One region of the Streptomyces doebereineriae genome, then DNA from elsewhere that is predicted to be linked to it. Evidence: riboswitches for the same ligand, from Rfam matches in the RefSeq annotation. Region 1 holds a riboswitch; each other region holds the start of a gene.
What was found. A riboswitch is a leader RNA that binds a small molecule or an ion and turns the genes downstream of it on or off. The one in region 1 is predicted to bind cyclic di-AMP.

Region 2: it holds a riboswitch for cyclic di-AMP, as region 1 does, so the genes downstream of both, RNB18_RS41900 (C40 family peptidase) here and RNB18_RS36155 (transglycosylase SLT domain-containing protein) in region 1, are expected to answer to the same signal.
Region 3: it holds a riboswitch for cyclic di-AMP, as region 1 does, so the genes downstream of both, RNB18_RS19050 (M23 family metallopeptidase) here and RNB18_RS36155 (transglycosylase SLT domain-containing protein) in region 1, are expected to answer to the same signal.
Region 4: it holds a riboswitch for cyclic di-AMP, as region 1 does, so the genes downstream of both, RNB18_RS48745 (transglycosylase family protein) here and RNB18_RS36155 (transglycosylase SLT domain-containing protein) in region 1, are expected to answer to the same signal.

Annotation. Positions count from the first base shown of each region.
Region 1 covers NZ_JAVREZ010000016.1:57,368-61,452, forward strand. The annotation lists partial or broken gene RNB18_RS36145 (POT-type proton-dependent oligopeptide transporter) at 173-628, shown strand; gene RNB18_RS36150 (CocE/NonD family hydrolase) at 675-2,669, shown strand; cyclic di-AMP (ydaO/yuaA leader) riboswitch at 2,938-3,113, shown strand; gene RNB18_RS36155 (transglycosylase SLT domain-containing protein) at 3,117-3,599, shown strand; gene RNB18_RS36160 (HAD family hydrolase) at 3,596-4,085, opposite strand, start outside.
Region 2 covers NZ_JAVREZ010000022.1:59,222-63,306, reverse strand. The annotation lists gene RNB18_RS41915 (LysR family transcriptional regulator) at 1-731, opposite strand, end outside; gene RNB18_RS41910 (LysE family translocator) at 819-1,439, shown strand; gene RNB18_RS41905 (DUF6328 family protein) at 1,375-1,977, opposite strand; gene RNB18_RS41900 (C40 family peptidase) at 2,071-2,544, opposite strand; cyclic di-AMP (ydaO/yuaA leader) riboswitch at 2,548-2,681, opposite strand; gene RNB18_RS41895 (hypothetical protein) at 3,097-3,402, opposite strand; gene RNB18_RS41890 (ATP-dependent Clp protease proteolytic subunit) at 3,410-4,045, opposite strand.
Region 3 covers NZ_JAVREZ010000006.1:72,353-76,437, forward strand. The annotation lists gene RNB18_RS19040 (M16 family metallopeptidase) at 1-974, shown strand, start outside; gene RNB18_RS19045 (M16 family metallopeptidase) at 971-2,359, shown strand; cyclic di-AMP (ydaO/yuaA leader) riboswitch at 2,551-2,717, shown strand; gene RNB18_RS19050 (M23 family metallopeptidase) at 2,731-3,483, shown strand; gene RNB18_RS19055 (GntR family transcriptional regulator) at 3,673-4,085, shown strand, end outside.
Region 4 covers NZ_JAVREZ010000035.1:11,432-15,516, forward strand. The annotation lists gene eno (phosphopyruvate hydratase) at 1-776, opposite strand, end outside; gene RNB18_RS48745 (transglycosylase family protein) at 1,070-1,750, opposite strand; cyclic di-AMP (ydaO/yuaA leader) riboswitch at 1,754-1,921, opposite strand; gene RNB18_RS48750 (transglycosylase family protein) at 2,127-3,107, opposite strand; gene RNB18_RS48755 (cytochrome P450 family protein) at 3,300-4,085, opposite strand, start outside.

The sequences.
Region 1 (4,085 bases):
TGGCGGTTATACGGAATGTCGATAGGTCGCTGCCATCACTCAAGTCAGCGTATCCGGTCACCTTTGGATCACCGATAGCGCCCGCCCCGTCCATGCCAGGCGGTATCGGATCACGACCGGTATGTTTTTGATCACCTGAAAAGAACGGATATCTATCGACTTGTAGGGAAGTAGCCGCGTGTCCATGCAGGCCATCCTCGTCCTGTACTTCGCCGACACGCTCGCGCACAGCGGCCTGGGCATGTCGGCCGGAACCGCCGCGTCCGTCTCCGCGGCCTCCGGCACCCTCGTCCACCTGGTCTCCGTCGCGGGCGGGCGGCTCGCCGCCTGCGGTCACTACGCCACGGACGACCACCGCCGGGACGCGGGTTTCGCGCTGTGCTACCTGGCGATCGACATCGGCGCCTTCGCGGGCCCGCTGATCACCGGTCGGCTCGGCGACCACCAGGGCCGGCACCGGGGCTTCTCGGCGGCCGCGATCGGCATGACCTTCGGCCTGATCCAGTACGTCCGGGGCCGCCGCCACCTGACCGGCCGCAGGGAGGCCGCCGAGTTCGCCCTCGCGCCCGAGGCGATGAGGCGGGCGGTGCAGCTGATCGCCGCGGGGATCGCCGCCGCACCCTGGCTGCGCCGCACCCTGCACCCGGTGCACTGAAACCGACGGGACCCCACCGATGCACATCCGTACGTCCTTCCCCTACGAGACGACCCACGACGATGTCCGCATCCCGCTGCCGGACGGGACGTTCCTGTACGCACGCGTGTGGCGGCCCCTCACCCCTGAACCGGTACCCGCGATCCTCGAATACCTGCCGTATCGCCTCACCGACTGGACCGCTCCCCGTGACTGGCAGCGCCACCCCTGGTACGCGGGCCACGGCTACGCCTCCGTGCGCGTCGACGTGCGCGGGCACGGCAACAGCGAGGGCGTGCCGGGTGACGAGTACTCCGCGACCGAGCTCGCCGACGGGGTCGAGGTCGTCAACTGGCTGGCCGCGCAGCCCTGGTGCGACGGCCGGGTCGGCATGTTCGGCATCGCCTGGGGCGGTTTCAACTCCCTCCGGATCGCGGCCCTCGCACCCGAGCCGCTCAAGGCGGTCGTCACGGTCTGCTCCACCGACGACCGCTATGACAACGACGTGCACTACATGGGTGGTTCCGTCCTCGCGGTGGACATGCACGCCTGGTCGGCGACGATGCTCGCCTACGTCTCCCGGCCGCCGGATCCGCTCCATGTCGGCGACGCCTGGCGGGACATGTGGCTGGGACGACTCGAACAGGTCGACCCGTTCATCCACACCTGGCTCGACCACCAGACGCGCGACGACTACTGGCGCCACGGCAGCGTCTGCGAGGACTACGGCGCGATCGACGCGGCCGTACTCGCGGTGGGCGGCTGGCACGACCCGTACCGCGACACGGTCCTCAGACTCGTCGAGCACCTCCCCGCCGAGCGCGTGCGGGGGCTCATCGGTCCGTGGTCCCACCAGTACCCGGACCGCGGCCTGCCGCCCGGCCCGGCGATCGGCTTCCTCCAGGAAACCCTGCGCTGGTGGGACCAGCACCTGAAGGGCGTCGACACCGGCGTCATGCGGGAACCGCTCCTGAGGGCCTACGTGAGCGACTCCCACCCCCCGGCCACGGTCTACGACACCCTGCCCGGCCGCTGGGTCGGCGAGCCGACGTGGCCTTCCCCGAACGTGACGACGGTGTCGTACGGCCTCCAGGGCCCTGCTGTCCTGGTCCGCTCCCCGCAGCACACGGGCGTGGACGCCGGCCGTTTCCTCCCGTTCGGGAACGGCGCCGACCTGCCGCCGGACCAGCGGGAGGAGGACGCGCGTTCGGCCTGCTTCGAGTTCGCGGTGGGTGAGGAGACGTGGGTCCTCGGACGGCCGCGGGTGCGGCTGAGGGTGACCTCGGAGGTGTCGCGCGGGCAGGTCGTCGCGCGGCTGTGCGATGTCGCCCCGGACGGGTCGTCGACCCTGGTCACGCGGGGCGTGCTGAACCTCTCGGCACGCCATGGGCGGGACCGGGCGGTGCCCTGGGAGCCGGGCGCGACGCAGGAGGTGAGCTTCGAACTGAACGGCATCGGGTACGCGTTCCCGCCCGGCCACCGCATCCGGCTCGCCGTCTCCTCGGCGTACTGGCCGTGGATCTGGCCGCAGCCCGGTTCGCAGGCGGGATTCGCACTGGAGCCCGCGGGGAGCTTCCTCGAACTGCCGGTACGCGCGCGTGAAGCCTCCTCGGACATCGCGTTCGAGGAGCCGGAGCAGTCCGAGCCGCTCGGCGTCAGCCACCCCGCGACCTTCGACGAGCCGCGCCCCGAGCGCCTGATCGTCCGTGACGTGGCCAAGGGTGAGTGGCGTCTCGAGGTCGCCCCGCGGTACGGCGGCACGCGCGTGTACCCCGACGGTCTGGAGTTCACCGAGGACGCGCTGGAGACGTACACGATCGACGAGCACGACCCGCTGTCCGCCCGCACCCGCTCGGACTGGTCGATCCGGCTGCACCGACCGGAGCTCGCCTGGGACGCGACCGTCCGGACCCGCTCGGAGATCACCTGCGACGGGACGGACTTCCACACCTCGAACGAGGTCGTCTGCACCGAGGGCGGTGAGGTGGTCTTCCACCGGACGTGGGAGAAGCGGATCCCACGGACGGGCGGTTGACCACGAGTTGGGCACTCTTGACCGTTTTACCCCTCTTGCGCTCGGCTGTGACTTGGCCCACGCGGGCAGGTGAACAGGCACCGATCCGGAATCTGTCGATCCGCCTTTGCCAAAGCGTCAGTTGAGCTTGGCGACCGCAAAGGATCAAGTGCCCCAAATGCCTCAGACCAAGGTCAATAGGCATCGCATGTGAATTCGCCACTTGTTCCGGACATGTGCTCTCGCATACGTTCCCGGCCTGTCGGGCGGACGCCGAATCCTGCCACCGCCCGTACACCCACCGAGAAACCAGGGCAGGAGCGGGGGACCCAGGTAAGCCGCCGGACCGGGCGTCTTCGGACATACCGGTACGGCTCGGGGTGAAGTCACGCCTTTCGTAGGCGTGGCCGGGCAACTCCAGCCCGAACCCGACAGCTCACCTCGCAGGCGCCGGAGAGGAACTTCGCCATGTCTGCTGCCGCTCAGCACCGACGTACCCGTACCAGCCGTCTCGTCCGCAAGCTCGCCGTCGCCGGCACCGGAGTCGCCGTGCTCGCGCTCCCCCTGATCGGCGCGACCAGCGCGTCCGCGGCCACCCCGACCGTGCAGACCGCGGCCACGCTCGGCTACCCCAACAACCTGGACGGCTGGATCCGCGCCTCGCTCGCCGTCATGGCGGAGCACGGGATTCCCGGCTCCTACGACAGCATCTACCGCAACATCATCCGTGAGTCCTCCGGCAACCCCTGGGCCATCAACCTCTGGGACTCCAACGCGGCCGCCGGCACCCCCTCCAAGGGCCTGCTCCAGGTGATCGACCCGACCTTCAACGCCTACCACGTGGCCAACACGTCGTGGGACCCGTACGACCCGGTCGCGAACATCACCGCGGCCTGCAACTACGCGGCCCAGCGCTACGGGTCCATCGACAATGTCTGGGGCGCCTACTAGGCCTCGGGAAACAGTCTTTCGAGGACGACGGCGATGCCGTCGTCCTCGTTCGACAGGGTCACCTCGTCGGCCACGGCCCTGAGTTCGGGGTGGGCGTTGGCCATCGCGACGCCGTGGGCCGCCCAGTCGAACATGGGGATGTCGTTGGGCATGTCGCCGAAGGCGATCGTCATCTCCGGTCCCAGGCCCAGGTGTTCGGCGGCCAGCGCGAGGCCCGTCGCCTTGGTGATGCCACATGGCTGGAGTTCGACGGTCCCGGGCCCCGACATGGTGACCGTGGCCAGCGAGCCCACCACCGAGCGCGCCGTCACCGCCAACTCGTCGTCGGACAGGTAGGGATGGCGCAGCAGCACCTTGCTGATCGGCTCGCACCACAGGTCGTCGCGCCGGCCGACCCGCACGGCCGGCAGGGTCGGATGGGGCATCAGATATCCCGGCTCGATGAGCGTGAGCCCGTCGACACCGTCCTGGTCGACGGCCGCGTAC
Region 2 (4,085 bases), on a different contig from region 1:
CCGAGCCCCGCGCTGGCCAGCGCGCACACCAGGGCGTATCCCGGGGTCGCCACCAGCACCGACGGCGTGGCCCCGGACCGGGCCAGCACCGCTTCCACCTCCCGCCGGGCCGGATGATCCGGCGCCATGCTGATCAGCGGCTCACCAGCGAGCTCCGCCAGCGGCAGCCGCGTCGAGCCGCCCGCGAGGGCATGTCCGGGGGCCGTCACGAGGACCAGCTCCTCGGTCAGCAGCGGCTCCGAGCTCAGGGTGGCCGGGAGGGAGGGGGGCTCGCCCGGCTCGTAGGCGTGCGTCAGCGCCAGGTCGATCTCGCCGGCCGCCACCGCGGTGATCCCGGCCGTGGGTTCGTGGAAGGCGACCGACAGCTCCACGTCCGGGTACGTCCGGCGGAACGTGCTCAGCACCGGCGGCAGCAGCTGAATGCCCGCCGTCTGGAAGGTGCCCAGCCTGAGCGTGCCGCCCGCCAGGCCGGTCAGCCGGGCGAGCTCATGCCGGGCCCGGTCCAGCTCGTCCAGCACCCGCCGGGCCCGCGCCACCAGCAACTCACCCGCACCGGTGAGCCGCGCGCCGCGGTGATGCCGTACGAGAAGAGCGGTACCCGCCTCCCGCTCCAGCTTGGCCAGCTGCTGGGAGAGCGCGGGCGGGGTGTAGCCGAGGCGTTCGGCGGCCCGGGTGATCGAGCCCGCCTCCGCGACGGCGACCAGGGCGGCGAGCCGGACCGGGTCGTACATACCGAGGCCTGCCTAAAGGAGTGCTTAAGGGAAACCCAGGTTATTCGACATACCTGCTGAAGGCTCTCTCGCGGCAGGCTGGTCCGCATGGACGGACAGATCATCGCCTTCACCGGGGTCGCCGCCGGCATGGTCGCCATGCCGGGCGCCGACTTCACCGTCGTCGTACGCAACGCCCTGGTCTCCCGCCGGGCCGGGGTCGCCTGCGCGCTCGGCGTCGTGGGCGGGCTACTGGTCCACACGGCGCTCGCGGTGGCCGGCGTCGCCGCGGTGCTCACGGCCGTGCCCGCGCTGTTCCGGGCGCTTCAACTGCTGGGCGGGGGTTATGTGTTGTACCTGGGCGTACGGACCTTGCTGGACCTGCGGCGGACACGCACGGAGACCGTCGTCGAGGCCGGCGCGGCGGTACACCCCCTGCGGCAGGGGTTCGTCACCAACGCACTCAATCCCAAGGTCCCCATCACCTTCCTCAGTCTGCTGCCGCAGTTCGTGCCCCAGGGAAGCTCCGCGCTGCCCGGGACGCTGCCGCTCGCGCTGATCGTGGTCGTTCTCGCGCTGGTGTGGTTCCCGGCGGTGGCCGTGCTCGTGGACCGGCTGGGGCGGTGGCTGCGCCGGCCGCGGGCGGCCCGGGCCGTCGCCGGGGTCACCGCAGGCGCGTTGACGGTTCTCGGGGTGATGCTCCTGGCCGAGCCGCTGCTCGCGGCCTGACCACCTCGCGCTTCGCGGACGGAGGCGCCGGGTGCGGCTGTGCCGTCCTGCGTTCCTCGGCGAGTCCCGCCCGCCGGACCAGCCGGGGGAGCAGTCCCCACAGGCCCAGGCACACCAGCAGGGTCGCCGCGCCCGCGGCCACTCCGCCGGCCCGGCCCGTCGTCACGTCCACCACGAGCAGTACCGACCCGGTGAACGCGAGCACCAGAACCCCCATGCCGACCGTGGCCAGCCGGGAGGAGACCTGCACGATGCGGGCCTTGGCGCCGCGTTGGAAGAGCGAGCGGTGCAGGGCGGCGGGCGCGGTGAACAGGGCCGCCGCGAGTACCGCGAGGAGCAGCGTGGTGACGTACGTGGCGCGCTGGAAGGTGTCGAGGGACGGGAAGCGCTGGGTGAAGGCCAGGGTCAGCAGGAAGGCGAAGAGGATCTGCACCCCGGTCTGGGTGACGCGCAGTTCCTGGAGCAGCTCGCCGAAGTTGCGGTCGGCGCGCTCCAGCGGCGTCTCGTTGCGGGCGGTGCACGGGCGGTGGTCGGCCATGACGCCACGGGTAACCACCTGAGCCCGTGTCACGCGTGCCGGGGGACCCGAGGGGGCGGCGGGAGGTCAGGTCGCCACCACCCCCTCGGGGCGTCACTTGACCCGGCCGTACCAGACGCTCTTCGTCCAGATCTTCTGCAGCCTCACCACGTCCCCGGTCTTCGGGGCGTGCCAGATCTTTCCCTTCCCGGCGTAGATGCCGACGTGGTAGACGCTCGAACCCGAGTGGAAGAACACCAGGTCGCCGGCCTTACGGCTGCCGGCGCCGATGTGGCGGGTCTTGTTGTACTGCTGGGCCGCCGTACGAGGGAGCTTCTTGCCCGCCTTCTTGAACGAGTACAGCGTGAGCCCTGAGCAGTCGAAGCGGCGGGGCCCCGTGGCGCCGTACTTGTACGGCGAGCCCTTCTTGGAAGCCGCGACCTTGAGTGCCTTCGTCGCCGGCGTCGCGGCGGCGGCGTCGGCTGCGACACCCGGGACCACGACGGAGCCGCCCACGGCGGCGATGGCGAAGGCCGAGGCCGTACCGGCCCGGACCATCAGCGACGGGACACGATTGAGCGCAGTCATGCGCAACCCTTCGTCAGCCGCCTGTGAAGGATGACCTGTCGGATTCGGGCTGGCGAAGTTGCCCGGCCGCTGACGCGGCTTCACCCCAAGGGCTGCTCGGCCCGGTCATGGCGTGACCGTTCCGGCGACCCGTCGTGCCTGGGTCCTCCACTCCTGCCGATCCACTTCTGTCGACCGGTCATCCGGGCGGCGGCAGGACTCGGCGTCCGCCCGGACCGCCCCGCCGCTGCGGCGGGGGCTTGTCGTCAGTCAGGGATCTTGGCGCACGGATGTCCCAAAAACCCAACGGAACCGGGGGTTTGTGTTGTTACTCACCACTCACCCGTTCGGGTGGACACGTCTTCGAACGAAGGGGTGTCGAGGGCCCCGAAGGCCCCCGGACCAGCACAGGAACTCCTCATTCCGCTCCCGTACTACGCGCGTTGTGCAACTCCGGGGGTCCTGAAAAAGGAGCCGCGCCTCCTGCAAATGGTGGTACGTCGTTTGGTCCGTTTCAAAGGCCCTCCGGACGTCCCGTCAGACCGCGGGACGCCCGGAAATGCTGTCGGTGCGTCAATTGCCGGATTCGGGGGGCACGGTGACCCGGGACGTGCGCCGCTCTCCGTCCAGAACCCGAAGAGCTCGTGCCAGCGTCGCGGCGTGCAGCTCGCGCTCACCACGGCCGTGCATCAGCACGAGCGCGTCGCGCAGCTCGGTCGCCCTGCTCACCAGCGCCTGCGCCGCGCGCAGTCCGCCATAGGTGTCCTCGCGCCGGGCCGGGTTGATCCGGCCCAGCAGGTCGACCACGTCGAGATAACGGTCGATCAGCTCGCCCTCGGCGCGTGTGAGCGCGGGCAGCGGTGGAAGGTCCGGCACCATCTACGGCTCACCTCGCGTCCGGCGTGGTGCGCGAGGACTTGCGGCTCGGGACGATCGCGTCCGCGAGGCCGTAGTCCAGGGCGCCCTGCGCGTCCAGGATCTTGTCCCGCTCGATGTCCACGCTCACCTGCTCGGCGCTGCGCCCGGTGTGCCGGACGAGCATCTCCTCCAGGCAGGCCCGCACCCGGGTCAGTTCGTCGGCCTGGATGGCCAGATCGCTGGCCTGCCCCTGCACCGGCTCGCTCAGCGCGGGCTGGTGGATCACCACCCGCGCGCCCGGCAGCACGGAACGCTTGCCGGGGGTGCCGGCGGCCAGCAGCACGGCCGCGGAGGAACCGGCCTGCCCGAGGCACGTCGTCTCCACGTCACAACTGACGTACTGCATCGTGTCGTAGAGCGCCGACATCGCGCTGAACGAGCCGCCGGGGGAGTTGATGTACAGCGAGATGTCCCGGTCCGGGTCCTGGTACTCGAGGTACATGAACTGCGCCATCAGATCGTTCGCCGAGATGTCGTCGATCCGGGTCCCGAGGAAGACGATCCGCTCCTCCAGCAGCTTCGAGTACGGATCCATCGTCTTCTGCCCGGAACTCGTGCGCTCGTGGAATTCCGGCAGCACGTAACGGGCGGTCGGTCGGGTCATGGCGTACCCCTCCTCGCGGCAGGCTGTCTGTAAAAAATGT
Region 3 (4,085 bases), on a different contig from region 1:
GACGGCAGCGCTACGACAACGTGCCGTACGGCACGGCCTTCGAGAAGCTCACCGCCCTCGCCTACCCGGAGGGCCACCCCTACCACCACACCCCGATCGGGTCGATGGCCGACCTGGACGCGGCCACGCTGGAGGACGCGCGCGCGTTCTTCCGCACGTACTACGCGCCGGGCAACGCGGTTCTGTCGGTCGTCGGCGACATCGACCCGGAGCAGACGCTGGCCTGGATCGAGAAGTACTTCGGCTCCATCCCGTCGCATGACGGCAAGCCCGCGCCCCGCGACGGTTCCCTGCCCGAGACGATCGGCGAGCAGCTGCGCGAGGTCGTCGAGGAAGAGGTCCCGGCACGCGCCCTGATGGCGGCCTACCGGCTTCCGCACGACGGCACACGCGCGTGCGACGCGGCCGACCTCGCCCTCACCGTCCTCGGCGGCGGCGAGTCCTCCCGCCTCTACAACCGGCTCGTACGGCGCGACCGTACGGCCGTCGCGGCCGGCTTCGGCCTGCTGCGCCTGGCCGGTGCGCCCTCCCTGGGCTGGCTCGACGTGAAGACCTCCGGGGACGTCGAGGTACCGGTCATCGAGGCCGCCATCGACGAGGAGCTCGCCCGGTTCGCCGAGGAGGGCCCCACGGCCGAGGAAATGGAGCGCGCCCAGGCCCAGTTGGAGCGCGAGTGGCTGGACCGGCTCGGCACCGTCGCGGGCCGCGCCGACGAACTGTGCCGCTACGCCGTCCTGTTCGGCGACCCGCAGCTCGCCCTGTCCGCCGTACAGCGCGTCCTGGAGGTGAGCGCCGAGGAGGTCCAGGCGGTCGCCAAGGCCAAGCTGCGCCCCGACAACCGCGCGGTGCTCGTCTACGAGCCCACCGCCCCGGCCGAGATCGCCCAGAGCGCCGAGGACGCCGAGGGCGCCGAAGACCCGGAGTCCGCGGCCACCGTGGAAGCCACCGACGAGAACGAGGAGGCGGCCAAGTGACCGAGCTCGCCGCGATGGATTTCCACCCGCAGCCGCAGGCGGGCGAGCCCAAGGTCTGGGCCTTCCCCGCCCCCGAGCGCGGGACGCTCGACAACGGCCTCACGCTCCTGCGCTGCCACCGCCCCGGCCAGCAGGTCGTCGCCGTCGAGGTGCTCCTGGACGCACCCCTGGACGCCGAGCCGGCCGGCCTGGACGGCGTCGCCACGATTATGGCGCGTGCCTTCTCCGAGGGCACCGACAAGCACTCCGCCGAGGAGTTCGCCGCCGAGTTGGAGCGCTGCGGCGCCACCCTCGACGCGCACGCGGACCACCCGGGCGTCCGCCTCAGCCTCGAAGTGCCTGTCTCGCGCCTCGCCAAGGCGCTCGGTCTGCTCGCCGACGCCCTCAGGGCGCCCGCGTTCGCGGACAGCGAGGTCGAGCGGCTCGTCCGCAACCGCCTGGACGAGATCCCGCACGAGCTGGCCAACCCGTCCCGCCGCGCCGCCAAGGAGCTCTCCCGGGAGCTCTTCCCGACCGACTCGCGCATGTCGCGCCCGCGCCAGGGCACCGAGGAGACGGTCGAGAACATCGACTCCGCGGCCGTGCGCGGCTTCTACGAGAAGCATGTGCGCCCCGCCACCGCGACCGCCGTGGTGGTCGGCGACCTCACCGGCATCGACCTGGACGCCCTGCTCGGCGACACCCTCGGTTCCTGGACCGGCTCCACGGGCCGGCCGCGGCCGGTGCCGCCGGTGACCGCCGACGACACCGGCCGGGTCGTCATCGTGGACCGCCCGGGCGCCGTCCAGACGCAGCTGCTGATCGGCCGCATCGGCGCCGACCGGCACGCACGCGTGTGGCCCGCGCAGGTGCTCGGCACGTACTGCCTCGGCGGCACCCTCACCTCCCGCTTGGACCGTGTCCTGCGCGAGGAGAAGGGCTACACCTACGGTGTGCGCTCGTTCGGGCAGGTCCTCAGGTCCGCCCCGGACGGTTCGGGCGCCGCGATGCTCGCCATCAGCGGCTCCGTCGACACCCCGAACACCGGTCCCGCCCTGGACGACCTGTGGAAGGTGCTGCGCACGCTCGCCGAAGGCGGCCTCACCGACGCCGAGCGCGATGTCGCCGTACAGAACCTCGTCGGTGTGGCGCCGCTCAAGTACGAGACCGCGGCGGCCGTGGCGAGCACGCTGGCCGACCAGGTCGAGCAGCACCTGCCGGACGACTACCAGGCGGCCCTGTACCAGCAGCTCGCCGCGACCGGCACCGTCGAGGCCACCGCGGCCGTCGTGAACGCCTTCCCGGTGGACCGGCTGGTGACGGTCCTGGTCGGCGACGCGGCCGCCATCAAGGAGCCCGTCGAGGCCCTCGGCATCGGCGAAGTCAAGGTCGTGACGGCCGAGTAGAGGCACCCGACCTCGGGGGCCCTGGTGACGCAAGCGCCACCAGGGCCCTCAGATGTCCGAATTGGGCAGGAGGTTGCCTGTCTGCCCTGTGGGATGCGCTACAAAACCCGTGATCCGTTTGGGGATTGAAAGTGGCCCCGCTTAGCGTCCTCTGGGCTGTCCGTCAGGCACTGCGCCGCGCCCGCGGCACCGGACAGTCATCGCCGAGTCCCCGCATGGCGCGAGCCAGGGGAGCCGGGGACCCACATCACGCGTCCCTGGGGTGAATCGGACGCCCGCGCGAGCCGCGAGGGAGTCCGTAGGAGACCTTCCTGCTCCGAACCCGTCAGCTAACCCGGTAGGCGAGAAGGAAGGAAAGGACCAGCCACCACATGGCGTTCACCTGCGCCACCGGGAAGCACCGTCGTCCCAGCCGCATGAAGCGCACCACCGCCCGCGCGGCGGGCGTCGCGGCCCTCGCCACCACCGGCGTCATCGGCACCATCGCCGCCCCCGCATTCGCCGCCGACAACTCCGTCGAGCAGACCGGCCTCATGCCCGTCGTCAGCGCCGGTGAGTCCCTCGCCGACCAGCTCGACGCCCAGGCCGCCGCCCAGGCGCAGGCCGCCGCGCAGAAGAAGGCGGCGGCGGAGGCCAAGCGCAAGGCCGAGGCGCGCGCCAAGGAGATACGCGAGGCCAAGGAGCGCGCAGCCCGCGAGGCCGAGCGCGAGCGCCTCAACCGCTTCGTCGTCCCGATCTCCGGCTCCTACGTCTCGACCGGCTACAAGACCGGCGGCTCCCTGTGGTCGTCCGGCAGCCACACCGGTGTCGACTTCCACGCCGCGAGCGGCACTTCCGTGCACGCGGTCGGCCGCGGCACCGTCGTGGAGGCCGGCTGGGGCGGGTCGTACGGCAACGAGATCGTGATCAGGATGGCCGACGGCACGTACACCCAGTACGGCCACCTGTCGTCCATCGGCGTCTCGGTCGGCCAGTCGGTCACCCCGGGCCAGCAGATCGGACTGTCCGGCGCGACCGGCAACGTCACCGGGCCGCACCTGCACTTCGAGGCGCGCACCACCGCCGAGTACGGCTCGGACATCGACCCCGTCGCCTACCTGCGCTCGCACGGCGTGAACGTCTGACGACCCACCGCGCGATCTCCGCGAGGCCCCGGCTCCCCCGAGCCGGGGTTTCGTCGTTTCCGCCGCCCCGTTGTCCAAAAAATATCCTCGGATTCCGGTCCGCCGTCGGAAATTCCCGTTCATTGCAATAGAGTCACTGAACACACGTCAATCGGCGACGTTTCACGGGGATTAAGACGGAGGTCGGACATGCGTATTCCGGCGCACTCGGTATGCACGGCGATCCGGGACGACATCGTCGCCGGTGTCTACGAGCGCGGCAGCCGACTCACCGAGGAACTGCTCGCCCGCCGCTACGGAGTCTCCCGTGTCCCGGTCCGGGAAGCCCTGCGCACGCTGGAGGCCGAGGGCTTCGTGGTGACGCGGCGGCACGCGGGCGCGTGCGTGGCAGAGCCGACCGAGCAGGAGGGCGCCGACCTCCTGGAGATGCGGATGCTCCTCGAGCCGCTCGGCGCCTCCCGGGCCGCCCAGCGCCGCACCGAGGCCCATCTGAAGGTGCTGCGCGGCCTGGTCCGGCTGGGCCAGGAACGGGCCAGGAGGGGCAACAGCGAGGATCTGCGCTCCCTGGGGGGCTGGTTCCACGAGACGCTCGCCCAGGCCTC
Region 4 (4,085 bases), on a different contig from region 1:
TCGAACTGGTACTTGCCGTCCTTGTAGAACTCGGAGGCGGCGACGTCGAGCGCCAGGGCGACCTGCTCGCCGGGGATGTAACCGGCTTCCTTGATGGCCTCGAGGATGAGGTCCAGGGCGGCGCGGTTGGACTCCAGGTTCGGCGCGAAGCCGCCCTCGTCACCGAGGCCGGTGGACAGGCCCTTGCTCTTCAGGACCTTCTTGAGGGTGTGGTAGACCTCGGTGCCCCAGCGCAGCGCCTCGGAGAAGGACTCCGCGCCGATCGGGGCGATCATGAACTCCTGGATGTCCACGTTGGAGTCGGCGTGCGAGCCGCCGTTCAGGATGTTCATCATCGGCACCGGCAGCAGGTGCGCGTTCGGGCCGCCCAGGTAGCGGAAGAGCGGGAGGTCGCTGGCCTCGGAGGCGGCGTGGGCGACGGCGAGGGAGACGCCGAGGATGGCGTTGGCGCCGAGCGAGCCCTTGTTGTCGGTGGCGTCCAGGTCGAACATGGCCTGGTCGATCAGGCGCTGCTCGGTGGCGTCGTAGCCGACGAGCTCCGGGCCGATTTGCTCGATGACGGCGAGGACGGCCTTCTCGACACCCTTGCCCTGGTAGCGGTTGGGGTCACCGTCGCGGAGCTCGATGGCCTCGAAGGCACCCGTGGAGGCGCCGGACGGAACGGCGGCACGACCCGTGCTGCCGTCGTCGAGGCCGACCTCGACCTCGACCGTGGGGTTGCCTCGGGAGTCCAGGATTTCCCGGGCTACGACGACGTCGATGGACGGCACGAGCATCTCCTTCTTGGGGTGTGACACGGTCCGCCGGGACCGCGGTGGGTTCTGCGAGACCGAGCCTAACCGGCTCCGGTGGATCGGCCACCGTGTGGACCGCCCCGTGGACAGAACCGAGAGTAAATTGTTTCTGAACTGAACAAAGACGTCCCGGCAGCGGCGCATGAAAAACCCCGCTCCGGTGCGTACGGGGGAACACGCACCGGAGCGGGGAGCCCGTGGGGACGGGGGGGGACCCTCACGAGGCCTTCATCATGAAGGACACGGATGTGAGGGCGCTGTGGTTCGGCTGGGTCTTACTTCAGGTGCAGCTGCTGACCCGGGTAGATGAAGTCGGCGTCGGTGATGATGTCCTTGTTCAGCTTGAACAGCTTCTGCCAGCCGCCCTTGACCTGGTGCTTCTCGGCGATCGAGCTGAGGGTGTCACCCTTGACGACCTTGTACTCGCCGTCGCCCTTCTTGACCTTCTTGCCGGTCGGGGTGGTGACGGTCTTCTTGGCCGCCGGGCGGTCGGTCGAACGGGAGGCGCTCTGCTCCTCGGTCGAACGGCTGCTCGTGTTCGAGGAGCTGTTGGAGGAGGACGAGCTGCTGCCGCCGCTGTAGGTGGCGCTGGACAGGCCCGTGCCGCAGACCGGCCAGGCACCCTTGCCCTGCGAGGCGAGGACCTTCTCGGCGACGGCGATCTGCTGGGACTTGCTGGCCTGGTTGGCCTGCGCGGCGTACTGCGTGCCGCCGTACGCGGCCCAGGTGGAGGCCGAGAACTGGAGACCGCCGTAGTAGCCGTTGCCGGTGTTGATGGACCAGTTGCCGCCGGACTCGCACTGGGCGACGGTGTCCCACTCGGAGGCGGTGGCGGCGGAGGCGTTGCCGGCCGCCATCAGCGGGGCGGCGATGGCGACACCGGTGACACCGGCGAGCGCGGCGGCGCGGGTGGCCTTGGACGGACGACGGTGCTTGCCCTTACCGGAAAACAGCATGGTGGATCCCCTCACCGACGCCTGCGAGGTGAGCTGTCGGGTTCGGGCCGGTTGAGTTGCCCGGTCGCGCACCCTGCGGTGCGCGGCTTCACCCCAAGCCGGTCCAGCGTGAACTGCTGGGTCCGGCGCTTACCTTGGGTCCCCCGCTCCTGCCTACGGCGCTTGACGCGACGACTGTTCCCGTACGGCCGCTGGCAGGATTCGGCGTTGCGACAGACGGGGCTCGGGTTGCCGAGCGGTCACGACCGTAGACACGCGTTCGGCGGAATTTCAAAGACGATCAGGGCTTCTGAGACTCATCCCACACTTTCACCAAAGTGGACATTCGGTGCGAAGTGTGACGTGAACTCCCGCTGTTTTTCTGGGCTTTTCAGCCCTATTCAACCCCTGTGTCGAGCGCCTGACCGGCGACGATGTTGCTCGGGTCGGCCCCGATACGGTCCTTGTTCTCGGCGTAGAGGGCGCGCCATCCGCCGTCGAGGCCAAGGGAGTCGGCGATGGAGGCGAGGGAGTCGCCCTCCTGGACGGTGTAGGTACGGGCGGCGTGCCGGCCGACCGTGGCGGAAGCCGTGCTCTTCGTCGCACTCCCCTCGGCGCTGCCGCCCCGGTGCTTGCCGGAGCCGAGGGCGCCGACGTCCACGAGGGCCGAAGAGCTGCCCTCCTGCCACGACTTGTCCGCTTCATCCTCTTCTGGACTCACCACGGGCGAGCTGTCGGAAGGCTGCGCTTCTTCCGTGGCGGAACCTTCGGAACTCGAAGAGTTCTTTTTGTCCGACTTGGCGGAACCAGCGTCGCCGCTGGAGGAGGTGGCCGACGGCGAGGGAGTCGCGGACGAGCCGTCCAGCGCGTCGAGCAGACCGGAAGACTCCTCGGAGCCCGACGAGTTGGAGGAACCGGACGAATCGGATGATTCCGACGAGCCGGAGGCCGAAGCCGAGGGCGTCCCGCTCTCCAGACCCGTGTCGACATCCGCCGAGCCCGAGTCCTTGCTGAGACCGTTGAGCAGACCGCAGGTCGGCCATGCGGCGATGCCCTGGTCCGCGAGGAGCTTCTCGGCCACGGCTATCTGCTGGTTGCGGCTGGCCAGGTCCGCGGTCTTGGCGTACTCGAGGCCGCCGTACTTCTCCCAGTTCTCCTGGGACATCTGGAGGCCGCCGTAGTAGCCGTTGCCGTCGTTCGCGCTCCAGGAGCCGCCGCTCTCGCACTCCGCGACCCGGTCCCAGGTGGTGCCGGTGGCGGCGCTCGCTCCGGTCGCTCCAAGCAGTGGGATCGCGATGGCGGATCCCGTCACACCGGCCGCAATGAGGAGAGCCGGAGCCTGACGGGGGCGACGGTGACGACCGTTCCCGGAGAGCATGAGGGGACCTTTCCCGAGAGAGCAGGGACCTGCGCGGCGGATGTTGCAGGGCACCGCGCTGGTCCGTGAACGTATAGGGGTTCGATCACTTGTCACAAGTTAATGCCGCGTAGATCACGTGAAGATCACAGACTTGAGGTCGCGTCATGTTTACGCGGCCCCGCGCGGGGATAGGCCGGACCCCTCGGTCGATTACCGGACGGGCGTGAACTCCACGGGCAAAGTACGCAGTCCACGCATGATGAGCCCCCCACGCCAGCGCAAATCGGCTGAATCCACCCCGAGTTGCAGGTCCGGGAGACGGGTGAGGAGGGTGGCGAGCGCGGTCTGCCCCTCCAGGCGGGCGAGCGGGGCACCGAGGCAGTAGTGGATGCCGTGGCCGTAACCGAGGTGCTGATTGTCACGGCGGGACAGATCGAGCACATCGGGGTCGGCGAACCGCTCGGGATCCCGGTCCGCCGCCGCGAGCACGACGAGCACCGGGTCACCGGCCGCGATGTCCTGACCGCCGATCCGCAGGGGCTCGGTGGCGAACCGCCAGGTGGCCAGCTCGACCGGGCCGTCGTACCGCAGGAGCTCCTCCACACCGGTCTCCAGAAGGCCTCTTTCCCGGTCGGCCAGGGACTGCTGCAGCCGGTTCCGCTGCTCGGGGTGGGTGAGGAGGGCGTACACGCCGTTGCCGATGAGATTGACCGTGGTCTCGAAACCGGCGAACAGAAGGATGAAGGCCATTGCCGCGGCCTCGTTCTCGGTGAGGTGCTCGCCGTGATCGGAGGCGCGGATCAGCCCGGAGATGAGGTCCTCGCCCGGGGCCGGCTCGTCGGGCAGCGCTTCCCGCTTCCGGTGGATGAGCTCGGCGAGATAGCCGCGCATCTTCTTCACGGACCGCGCGACCCCACCCCGTGGGCCTCCTCCGTGACGGATCATCATGCCCGCCCAGTCCCGGAAGTCGTCCTGGTCCTCGCGCGGGACGCCGAG